Regions from separate parts of the Allocatenococcus thiocycli genome, predicted to be linked through region 1. Evidence: predicted binding sites of a transcription regulator. Region 1 holds the regulator's gene; the other holds the start of a gene.
The links. The regulator PurR, encoded in region 1, represses purine synthesis genes. The targets are predictions, from matches to a motif close to TNANGNAAACGTTTNCNTNA.
Positions count from the first base shown of each region.

Region 1 (5,236 bases):
GGCGATTGAAAATGTTAATCAAGCTTGGGATAAATACTCGCCAAAAGCACGTTACTTAGAGCAAACGGAGCTTTTCTGGCATGAGTACCTTGGCAGCATCTGGCAACGCTTACGTGATGTCGTCGGCGAAACACCTATGGTCGAGCCACAGAAGTCAATGAGTTAACGCCATTACTCAATGCAATTTGCACAGACAAAAAAGGAGAGCAAGCGCTCTCCTTTTTTGTTCTTATCTTGTCTCGTGGTGGTGATTAATCACCAGCAAACATGTAGCCCTCACCATGAACCGTAACAAAAATTTGCGGGTTTTTAGGGTCAAACTCCATCTTCGCACGCATACGACGAATCAAGACATCTATCGTACGGTCATTCGGTGCATCAACACGATGGCTGATCATATTCAAAATACGTTCGCGGCTTAGTACTTGATTCGGGTAAGACGATAACGCCACCAAAAGCTCGTATTCGGCTTTGGTTAGTTTTACTGGCTCACCATTACGACTCAGCGCTCGACGCTGGATATCAAACGTCCACTCGCCAAAACGAACTATATGTTGCTCGTTGGTTTCGTTTGCCTTACTTGATCCATCGCGAGCAATCGAAATACGCCACAGCAGATTTTTGACACGAACTAATAACTCGCGCAGTTCAAAAGGTTTGGTGACATAATCGTCTGCCCCCATTTCCAGGCCAACAATTTTGTCGATGCTATCCGTGCGTCCTGTAACTAATATGATACCAATATCCGATTGGCTGCGTAATTCACGCGTAAGCATCAGGCCGTCTTCACCCGGCAAGTTAATATCCAGCATGACAAGATCAACATCACCAGCTTGCAGCACTTCACGCATTTGCGTGCCGCTCTCTGCTTCACTAACTGTATAACCTTCATTTTGGAAATAACCCGCTAGCTTACTACGCGTTACAACATCATCTTCTACGACTAATACGTGATAGCTCATTTACACCACTTTCTGTCATTTTATTATTCGAGATGTATTCTATTCATAACTATTAACATTTCTAGTCATTGGCTGACTAAAAAGCAAGATTTAGTGATTTTGTTGATTCAAGACAAGCTTAGCGAACCCTGTTAATAAATGAACATATTTCGCCATAAAACATCATAGTTATAGTTACTGCTGTTCATTTTAATTGATTACACTTAAAGGACATCTGAATTTGATTTTGTGATGCCAGAAAGAAGGCATCATTCAGGAGCCTAAAATGCAAGAAGTGAAAGCTTTTAACGAAAAACGCGCCGAAATTTATTGGTGGTTTTCTAGCTTATTCGCCAAAGAACTGACAGACAAAGAGCTGGAGGCTTATCACAGTGTTGAAATTCGCAGCTTTTTGGCGGGCTTAGGTGAAAATGAATCTCTCAAACCTTCCATTGATAGCCTCGTTGACGCACTAAATCGCCTGCAAGACCGCGAAGATGCTCAGCTAGAGCTTGCTGCTGACTTTTGTGAATTATTCTTGAAGACAGAAAAGTACGGCGCGCTTCCCTACGCTTCCATGTACATTGGTGAATCTGGTTTACTCAACGACAAACCCGCCGAAGAGATGGAAAAGTTGATGGCTGAGTTTGGTGTCCAAGTGGACGACCGTCTAAAAGAACCAGCCGACCACTTAGCGGTAGAACTGGACTTCCTGGGTAACATGATCATTCGCTCTAATGAGTTTGAGCAAGAAAAACACATGGAAGAAGCCTTTGTTAAACAAAATGAATTCATCGAAAGCCAACTCATGTCTTGGTTACCGAAGTTCGCTCACAAGTGTCAGCAACTGGATGAATTTGGCTTCTACGCCAGCGTCGCGCAACTATTAATTGCATTTTGTAAACTGGACAGCGCTTACCTTCTTGGTGAATAATTGCCGCCTATTTTAGGGAGCCTGTCTTTTAGGTTCCCTATCTTTTATTCGTTAACTATATAAATCGTTCCAATCGCTCGCTTTTTAGCAATCAAAATGTGACTTATTAGGCACAAAACCATTGCTTAAATTATTGCCAGCTTGCCCGCATAGGGCTAAAATGTGAACGCAAACGATTAAATATGATTTTAATGTAAACCGCTGAAATAAAGCGGTTTTTGTGTTTTCTTAATAGGTTGATAACGATTCTTCATTCGATGGAAGAAATGAGCTTTATCAACCACTGTCGCTACATACCCTCTACCGACTTCGGAGTAACCACTGCTAAACATACTCAGCGCCATTGTTTTTGTTGCGCTAAGTTTACAAAAGACGAACAGCAAAAAGGTTTATCCTCCGCGGTATATTCGTAGCTCGAAACAGGACACCATGTATGGCCACTATAAAAGACGTTGCTAGATTAGCCGGCGTTTCTACAACTACAGTTTCGCACGTTATCAACAAGACGCGTTTTGTTGCAGAAGCAACACAAGAAAAAGTAATGAAAGCCGTTGATGAGCTTAACTATGCACCAAGTGCGGTTGCTCGTAGCTTGAAATGTAACTCAACTCGCACCATCGGCATGTTGGTGACACAATCTACCAACCTATTCTTCTCTGAAGTCATCGATGGTGTAGAGAGTTACTGCTACCGCCAAGGCTACACGCTTATCCTGTGTAACACTGGTGGTATCTATGAAAAGCAAAGAGATTACATCCGCATGCTCGCTGAAAAGCGTGTAGATGGCATACTAGTGATGTGTTCTGACCTGACAGAAGAGCTGAAGCAAATGCTTGACCGTCATGCAGATATTCCGAAAGTTGTCATGGACTGGGGCCCAGAAAGCTCGCAAGCAGACAAAATCATGGATAACTCAGAGGAAGGCGGTTATATCGCGACCAAGTACCTGATTGATAATGGTCATACTGATATTGCTTGCTTGAGTGGTCACTTTGAAAAACTCGCTTGCCAAGAGCGCATTGCGGGCTACCGTCGAGCGATGGCAGAAGCCAACATTCCTGTCAATGAAGACTGGATTCTTGAAGGTAACTTTGAATGTGATACCGCAGTTTTGGTCGCAGACAAAATTACCGCGATGGAGAAACGCCCTACTGCGGTATTCTGTTTCAATGACACGATGGCGTTGGGCTTGATGAGCCGTCTACAACAGAACGGTATTAAGATTCCTGACGACGTCTCTGTTATTGGTTACGACAATATCGAATTGGCAGAGTACTTCTCTCCGCCGCTAACAACGATACACCAGCCAAAACGTCGTGTTGGTAAAAATGCCTTCGAGATTCTGCTTGAGCGTATTAAAGACAAAGAACACGAAAAACGCATTTTTGAAATGCAGCCAGAGTTGGTCGTTCGAAATACTGTTAAAAAACTCAACTAGTTACTAACAAGCGCTCTTCGGAGCGCTTATTTTTTATCCGAAAATTAACTTTTATCGCACTCTTTGTTCACTACAGTCAGTAAACGTTTTATAAGTTACTGTTTTGTATAAACACAATCCATCTCACATAACCTAGCCACTCGCACTCAAACTTCAATCTTAAATATGAAACAAACACCATAAAAACACAGCGTTTTACTGAAGCAATATCACACTTTGATCTCTAGATTGTGATGTTAATTCAAGATAAAAAGTATTCTCAACATGTCACGCACAGGGCAAACCATCCGAAAGGGTGGGACGCAAAGCTTCCGGCCTTAACCATTTTATAAATGGAAGGTAGCGGGGTTACCGATGGCAAATATGCATATGATGAGTTTACCCTTTAATGACATTGGGCTTGCATGTATTTGCTAATCTCTCGGACCTGACTTTTGGTGGCGTAATAATAATTACACCGAGATAACACATCATGGATAAACCGATACTCAAAGATTCTATGAAGCTATTTGAGGCACTTGGTACGATCAAGTCGCGCTCAATGTTTGGTGGCTTCGGACTTTTCGCTGATGAAACGATGTTTGCACTGGTTGTGAATGATCAACTTCACATACGAGCAGACCAGCAAACTTCATCTAACTTCGAGAAGCAAGGGCTAAAACCGTACGTTTATAAAAAGCGTGGTTTTCCAGTCGTTACTAAGTACTACGCGATTTCCGACGACTTGTGGGAATCGAGTGAACGCTTGATAGAAGTAGCGAAAAAGTCGTTAGAACAAGCCAATTTGGAAAAAAAGCAACAGGCAAGTAGTAAGCCCGACAGGTTGAAAGACCTGCCTAACTTACGACTAGCGACTGAACGAATGCTTAAGAAAGCTGGTATAAAATCAGTTGAACAACTTGAAGAGAAAGGTGCATTGAATGCTTACAAAGCGATACGTGACTCTCACTCCGCAAAAGTAAGTATTGAGCTACTCTGGGCTTTAGAAGGAGCGATAAACGGCACGCACTGGAGCGTCGTTCCTCAATCTCGCAGAGAAGAGCTGGAAAATGCGCTTTCTTAATCTGTAGGTATAAACCTATCGTACGTATAAAAACCGCAGCTTTGACTGCGGTTTTTTTTTGAAATTTTTTCCAGGCTCAACCTGTCTATTACTCCATATATCAATCAAATAATATCAAGTAACATATTTCATCAATGGCATCTGTTAACCTTTTAGAACAAGGCTATCCTTCTGGAGTACGACAATGAATAAAAAACTGGTTTTTGGGTTAATACTGCTGTTAACGATCATTTTATTAGCCGTTAACTTTAGCCAGTACCTCACTTTAGAGAACGCCAAAGCGCAGCAAGAGGCTCTTAACGCCTATATTGACCAGAGATTTATCTTGGCGGTTACGGTTTATTTTGCGGCCTATGTGGCTATCACTGCGTTTTCTATTCCCGGTGCAGCGGTCGTTACTCTGTTAGCCGCGGCTCTATTCGGCTTTTGGACTAGCTTACTTTTAGTCTCGTTCGCCAGCACCATCGGTGCAACGCTGGCTTTTCTGAGTAGCCGTTACTTGTTACGAGATTGGGTACAAAGAAAATTTGGTTCAAAGCTTACCGCGATTAACGACGGCGTCAAAAAAGACGGTTCATCCTACCTACTCTCATTAAGATTGATCCCTGTGTTCCCTTTCTTTCTAATCAACCTACTGATGGGATTAACCCCGATGTCTGTTGGCCGCTTTTATTTGACCAGCCAAATAGGAATGCTTCCAGGCACCGCTGTTTATCTCAATGCAGGTACTCAACTGGCAACGATTGAAAGCCTCTCGGATATCGTCTCACCGAGCGTGTTAGCTTCATTTGCGTTGCTTGGGCTTTTTCCTATCATTGCTAAATGGCTGATGAATAGATTCAGACCCACTCAAGTACAGC
Region 1 is NZ_CAKLCK010000001.1:323,020-328,255, reverse strand. Features, by position in the region: gene elyC (envelope biogenesis factor ElyC) at 1-166, shown strand, start outside; gene torR (two-component system response regulator TorR) at 252-962, opposite strand; gene torD (molecular chaperone TorD) at 1,228-1,875, shown strand; gene purR (HTH-type transcriptional repressor PurR) at 2,309-3,313, shown strand; cyclic di-GMP riboswitch class I at 3,581-3,669, shown strand; gene L9Q40_RS01470 (TfoX/Sxy family DNA transformation protein) at 3,786-4,376, shown strand; gene L9Q40_RS01465 (TVP38/TMEM64 family protein) at 4,561-5,236, shown strand, end outside.

Region 2 (5,236 bases), on a different contig from region 1:
GGCCTTGAGACGCAGAGATCTCATGCTCGCGCATCTTACCGATGTCCAGACCAAACCATGCAACAGCAAACACCATCAATAAAGCGAATACCGCGTAGAAGTTCATAGGAATCAGTCGAATGTATGCACCCAAAGCTGAGTATTCTGTGATGCCATGCGAGACTAAGATGCCACCAATAATAGTGATGATGTAAGCGCCCCAGCTCGATGCAGGCATAATTACACACATTGGAGCCGCAGTTGAGTCCAAAATGTAAGCCAACTTAGCACGAGAAACATAGAAGCGGTCAGTAACCGGACGAGAAATCGCACCTACTGCCAGGCTATTAAAGTAATCGTCGACAAAAATGAATACGCCTAAGAAGGCAGCAAGAAGTTTGGAGCCACGCTTACTTTTAACACGAGATTGTGCCCACTCAGCGAATGCTCGAGTACCACCAGATAGTGTCAACAATGCCGTTGTCATCCCCAACAGGATAAGGAAGCCAACAATGCTCATATTCCAGGTGTTAAGGCCACCATCTTCAACAAAGACAGAAGAGACTTGAGTACCAACATAGCCAGCGGTATCACCAACCGACCAACTATTTAGCAGTACCGCACCGAGTACGATACCCACACCAAGAGAAATTAATACACGACGAGTCAAAATAGCCAGTGTCAAAGCGACTAGCGGTGGCAATAATGAAACAGGAGAACTAGAAAAATCTATTAAATTCATGATCTTCAAAAACCAAAGTTTGGCTAGAGATCTACTGCAGACAAGTTACGTTTTACTTAAAACGTACTCATGTTGAACTTAGCGACAGGGAAGCGAACACTCCACCCAACCCTACAGTAGCGCTCCATAGTTTAATGTAAATATACTATGGCAGTGTTGTTCCTTTCGGATACAACCCCAGCAAATAATGTTGATGGATTACTTGCTTCGGCAATCTTCGCCTTCCACTATTATTCATTGGCATCACCCCAATAATAGCTACTCTTCGAGACTGCGCCTCTACGGCAACAACAAACAATTGACCGCTAATTATACAAATTAGCAACAATTTATCTGCAATATTGCATCAGGTAGCGCTATTGTACTTATGATAGGAGCCATTGCAACACATCAAACTAAATTAAACAGATAAAACTCAGTTAAGCCAACTGGAAGTGTTAACTCACTCTAACGTTATCCAGATCATTATTGTGCAACTGACATCACTTCAATTAGGCTTTCTATGAAACCTTATTACTACACAAAATTACCATGCCTTATGTAATATTGATAAATAAGGTAAATGTAATGCGAATACAAAGAGACTTTATCTTTACCGACAAGTAAAAACATCTAGGCGCTTAATAAAAGTAATTACACAATTTCTGTGATTAAAATTATGCGGACTAACTTGAATTTCCATCTTATAAGTTTTAATTCTCAATAATAATATTACTTTCTCTAAAAAAGTGGCCAAAATTAAACGAAATCATGATTTAGTATTTGCACATAAGTAAAAGATAAAGTTAAATATAAGGACTTACTATTTATTTGTAGCATGGCATTATTTCATCGTAACGATAAAAGGTGCCAAACACATTAACCTATTAATAGGAATCGTTATGTCTGAGCTGACTAAAACACTTCTAAATATCCGTAGCCTTCGTGCGTTTTCTCGTGAGCTGACTCTTGAACAATTGGAAGAAGCTCTAGATAAACTGTCTACTGTTGTAGCAGAGCGTAAAGAAGCGGAAGAAGCGGAACTCGCAGCACAAGCTGAGCAAGAAGCTAAGCTTGCTGAAATCGCAGAAAAAATTGCTCAAGACGGTATTGACGTTGAAGCTCTTATTAATGCGCTATCAGGCGAAACTAAGACTAAAGCAAAATCTAAGCGCGCACCTCGCCCTGCAAAATACAAGTACACGGATACTAACGGTCAAGAAAAAACTTGGACAGGCCAAGGTCGTACACCTTCTGCAATCCAAGAGCAGCTTGATGCAGGTAAATCACTGGATGATTTCCTAATCTAATTGCTGGATATATAAAAGGCTCCTCAGGGAGCCTTTTTTGTATCTATTAGACAAATAAAAATGGCGCATATCATTATGCGCCATTTTTACATTTGTAAATGAGCTGTTAACTTTAACTAAATTAACGTTCCCAATACGCTTCTTCTAAACTATCTTCTCGCTCTGGCAAGCCACGTGATAGACGTGGAGAATGCTGAACAAGAACTTCATAACTTGCACGGTTTGCGTATTTACAAACTTGTGAAAAAGAAGAGTAAGTTAAATACTCATTGCTGTGCTTACTTGAATTAGGCACATTTTCTTTGTGGTATTTATTCGCAGCCATGTCATGTAAAACCGCAGACAAAGCCGCATCACCTGCGCCATTGGTATTCTTAATTTTCTCCGGGCCACCCATATATGGTGAAATATGAGAATACACTTTGATCGGTGTTTCACACGCGTCTTTTTGTGCAGGTCGGCTAAATTCGTAACGGTTAAACTCTGCAATTGATCCTGGCAACAACGGCAAAGTAGTCTCACGCTTGGCGCTATCTTCTGTATAACCCGCCATAAATAAACCAACAGGTCCAGCAGTACACAATACCAAATCAGCCCAATCCAACGTCTTGTCTGATGCTGCTAAAGGATCAGATTCACCAGTCAGTGCTTCGGCTTCATCTTCATTCATTGCGACAACAGAAACATGGTCACGAATAAACGCTTGCCAATATTGAGGATCGTCCTGAATAACAAATTTTGTACCCAATGTCAGTACAACTGGCACATCATACTTTTTCGCGTACTCGATCGCCTTCATGGTTGCTTCCGGCATTGGATCGCCCTCTTTACAACGCACTAGGTAAGACGTCAATAAAAGCGCAGAAGCATTCTTGAAGATTTTCTCTGGGATGCTATCGGGATGAAGTTGGTTCATCTGACCTTCGCTGATGGCAAAAGTACGTTCACCGTCTTCTGTAATAAGAGCAAAACAACGCCCTATTGAGCCATTAACACCTTGAAGGTAGTTCAGGTCCATACGGCTTGATGTGTTACACAAATAACGGTAGCCGTAGCTACCAATTCTAATGTCCTGACTCATTACCCCAAGCAAAGTGGAACGGTCATCAGCAAGAACAGAGTAATTGTGCAACGTATTGCCAATCGTACCACCAGCGTATTCGTTGGTGATTAGGTTCTCTTCTTTTAATTGCTGATAAAGCGCTTCTGCTGTTTCATCATCAATAACTAATGAGTGACCTTTACTCAAACCATATTTTTCAATCACATCTGTCGTAACTTTCGCTTCAATATCGACCAGTGTTTGATCAATACCGATGATGTGAGTACGCGTCATCTTCTTGCTTTCTTGTGCTTGACTGACTAAAGGGTCACGAGCATGAACAGGAAAATAATGCTTGGATTTGCGTTGTCCAGGAAATTTCATATTGTTAGTCTGAGTAAGGGATGAAAAAGAAAACGGATTCTATACCGCGAATAATATTGCGGCAATAACAGCCATTATAGCAAACGTTTGCCCGTCTCTTTTTTCTCCGCGATGACTTATTCGCCTTCCATAAAGCTTAAATCTGGCAGTTGATCCAGGTGCTCGCTATAACGTTTCAGACTAAACTCACCTTCGTTTTTCATCACATCAAACACTTCAATCGACATCGCACATGCCATCATTGCCACTGCATCTTCACGAGGCGTCCCCGTCATCACTAGACGCATAAGTGTTTCTTTTGCTTTCATCGGATTGCCGTCTTCTAATTGATTTTCAACAATCTCAATTAACTCAGCTTCTTGCATAAATTGGTTTTCTTCAGTCATCTTGATATTACCTCTTGGATTTTCGGCAACTATGCCATATATATCCCTTCTATACTTATCGAATTCTCACACAGTGCTCTCTTTCGGTTAAATTTACATCAAAATCGAAGTGTGATTTCGCTCTCGGATCTGTCACCGGTTTGTGGATTCTGGTAGAATCTGCCTCCCGTTTATTTAAGTGGTGTTTAGTAATGTCTGATAACAGCCAAAAGAAAGTCATCGTCGGTATGTCCGGCGGCGTTGATTCATCTGTTTCTGCGTATCTTCTAAAGCAACAAGGCTACCAAGTAGAAGGCCTGTTCATGAAGAACTGGGAAGAAGATGACAACGAAGAATATTGCACAGCAGCAGAAGATTTAGCCGATGCTCAGGCAGTATGTGACAAGCTTGGCATCCACCTACACACCATTAACTTTGCTGCCGAATACTGGGATAACGTATTTGAGTATTTCCTTGCTGAGTACAAAGCAGGCCGTACGCCTAACCCAGACATTCTTTGTAACAAAGAAATTAAGTTTAAAGCGTTCCTTGAATTTGCTGACGAAGTACTGGATGCAGATTACATTGCAATGGGCCACTACGTACGCCGCTCTTTCCCAGAAAATGGCGAGAAGCCACAAATGTTACGTGGCTTGGATAGCAACAAAGACCAAAGCTACTTCCTATACACATTGAGCCACGAACAAGTTGCTCGCAGCCTGTTCCCAGTTGGTGATCTGGAAAAACCTGAAGTACGCCGTATCGCAGAAGAACAAGGTCTAATTACAGCGAAGAAGAAAGACTCTACTGGTATCTGCTTTATCGGAGAGCGTAAGTTTACTGACTTCTTAGGCCGTTACCTGCCAGCTCAACCAGGCAACATCGAAACGCCAGAAGGTGAAGTCATTGGCCAGCACCAAGGTTTGATGTACCACACGCTAGGTCAGCGCAAAGGTCTGCATATTGGCGGCCGTAAAGGCGGCGGTGGTAATGAAGATCCATGGTTTGTTGGAGAGAAAGATCTTGAGCGTAACGTACTGATTGCCGTTCAGGGTAAAGACCATCCGATGCTAAAATCAGAAGGTCTACTTGCGTCACAACTGCATTGGGTAGATCGTGAGCCAATTCGCGATGTTATGAAGTGCACGGTAAAAACTCGTTACCGTCAGCAAGATATTCCTTGTACAATCATCCCTATCGATGATGAGAACATTAAAGTGATCTTTGATGAGCCACAAATTGCAGTGACTCCAGGTCAATCCGCTGTGTTCTATAAAGATGACGTTTGTCTGGGTGGCGGTATCATCGAACAACGCATTAAATATTCTCAAGCTTAGGAGTTGTTACGTGGCGAATACACTTTATGACCGTACTATCGCGTTTGCTGGCATTTGCCAAGCTGTTGCTTTGGTTCAACAAGTTGCGAAAAACGGAC
Region 2 is NZ_CAKLCK010000030.1:285,006-290,241, forward strand. Features, by position in the region: gene tet(35) (tetracycline efflux Na+/H+ antiporter family transporter Tet(35)) at 1-721, opposite strand, end outside; lysine riboswitch at 831-1,011, opposite strand; gene L9Q40_RS13050 (H-NS family histone-like protein) at 1,603-2,010, shown strand; gene L9Q40_RS13055 (inosine/guanosine kinase) at 2,132-3,436, opposite strand; gene L9Q40_RS13060 (hypothetical protein) at 3,553-3,822, opposite strand; gene mnmA (tRNA 2-thiouridine(34) synthase MnmA) at 4,014-5,138, shown strand; gene hflD (high frequency lysogenization protein HflD) at 5,149-5,236, shown strand, end outside.
Region 2: a site for PurR is predicted at 3,512-3,531, ahead of L9Q40_RS13055 (inosine/guanosine kinase). Genes of this name have one in related genera too.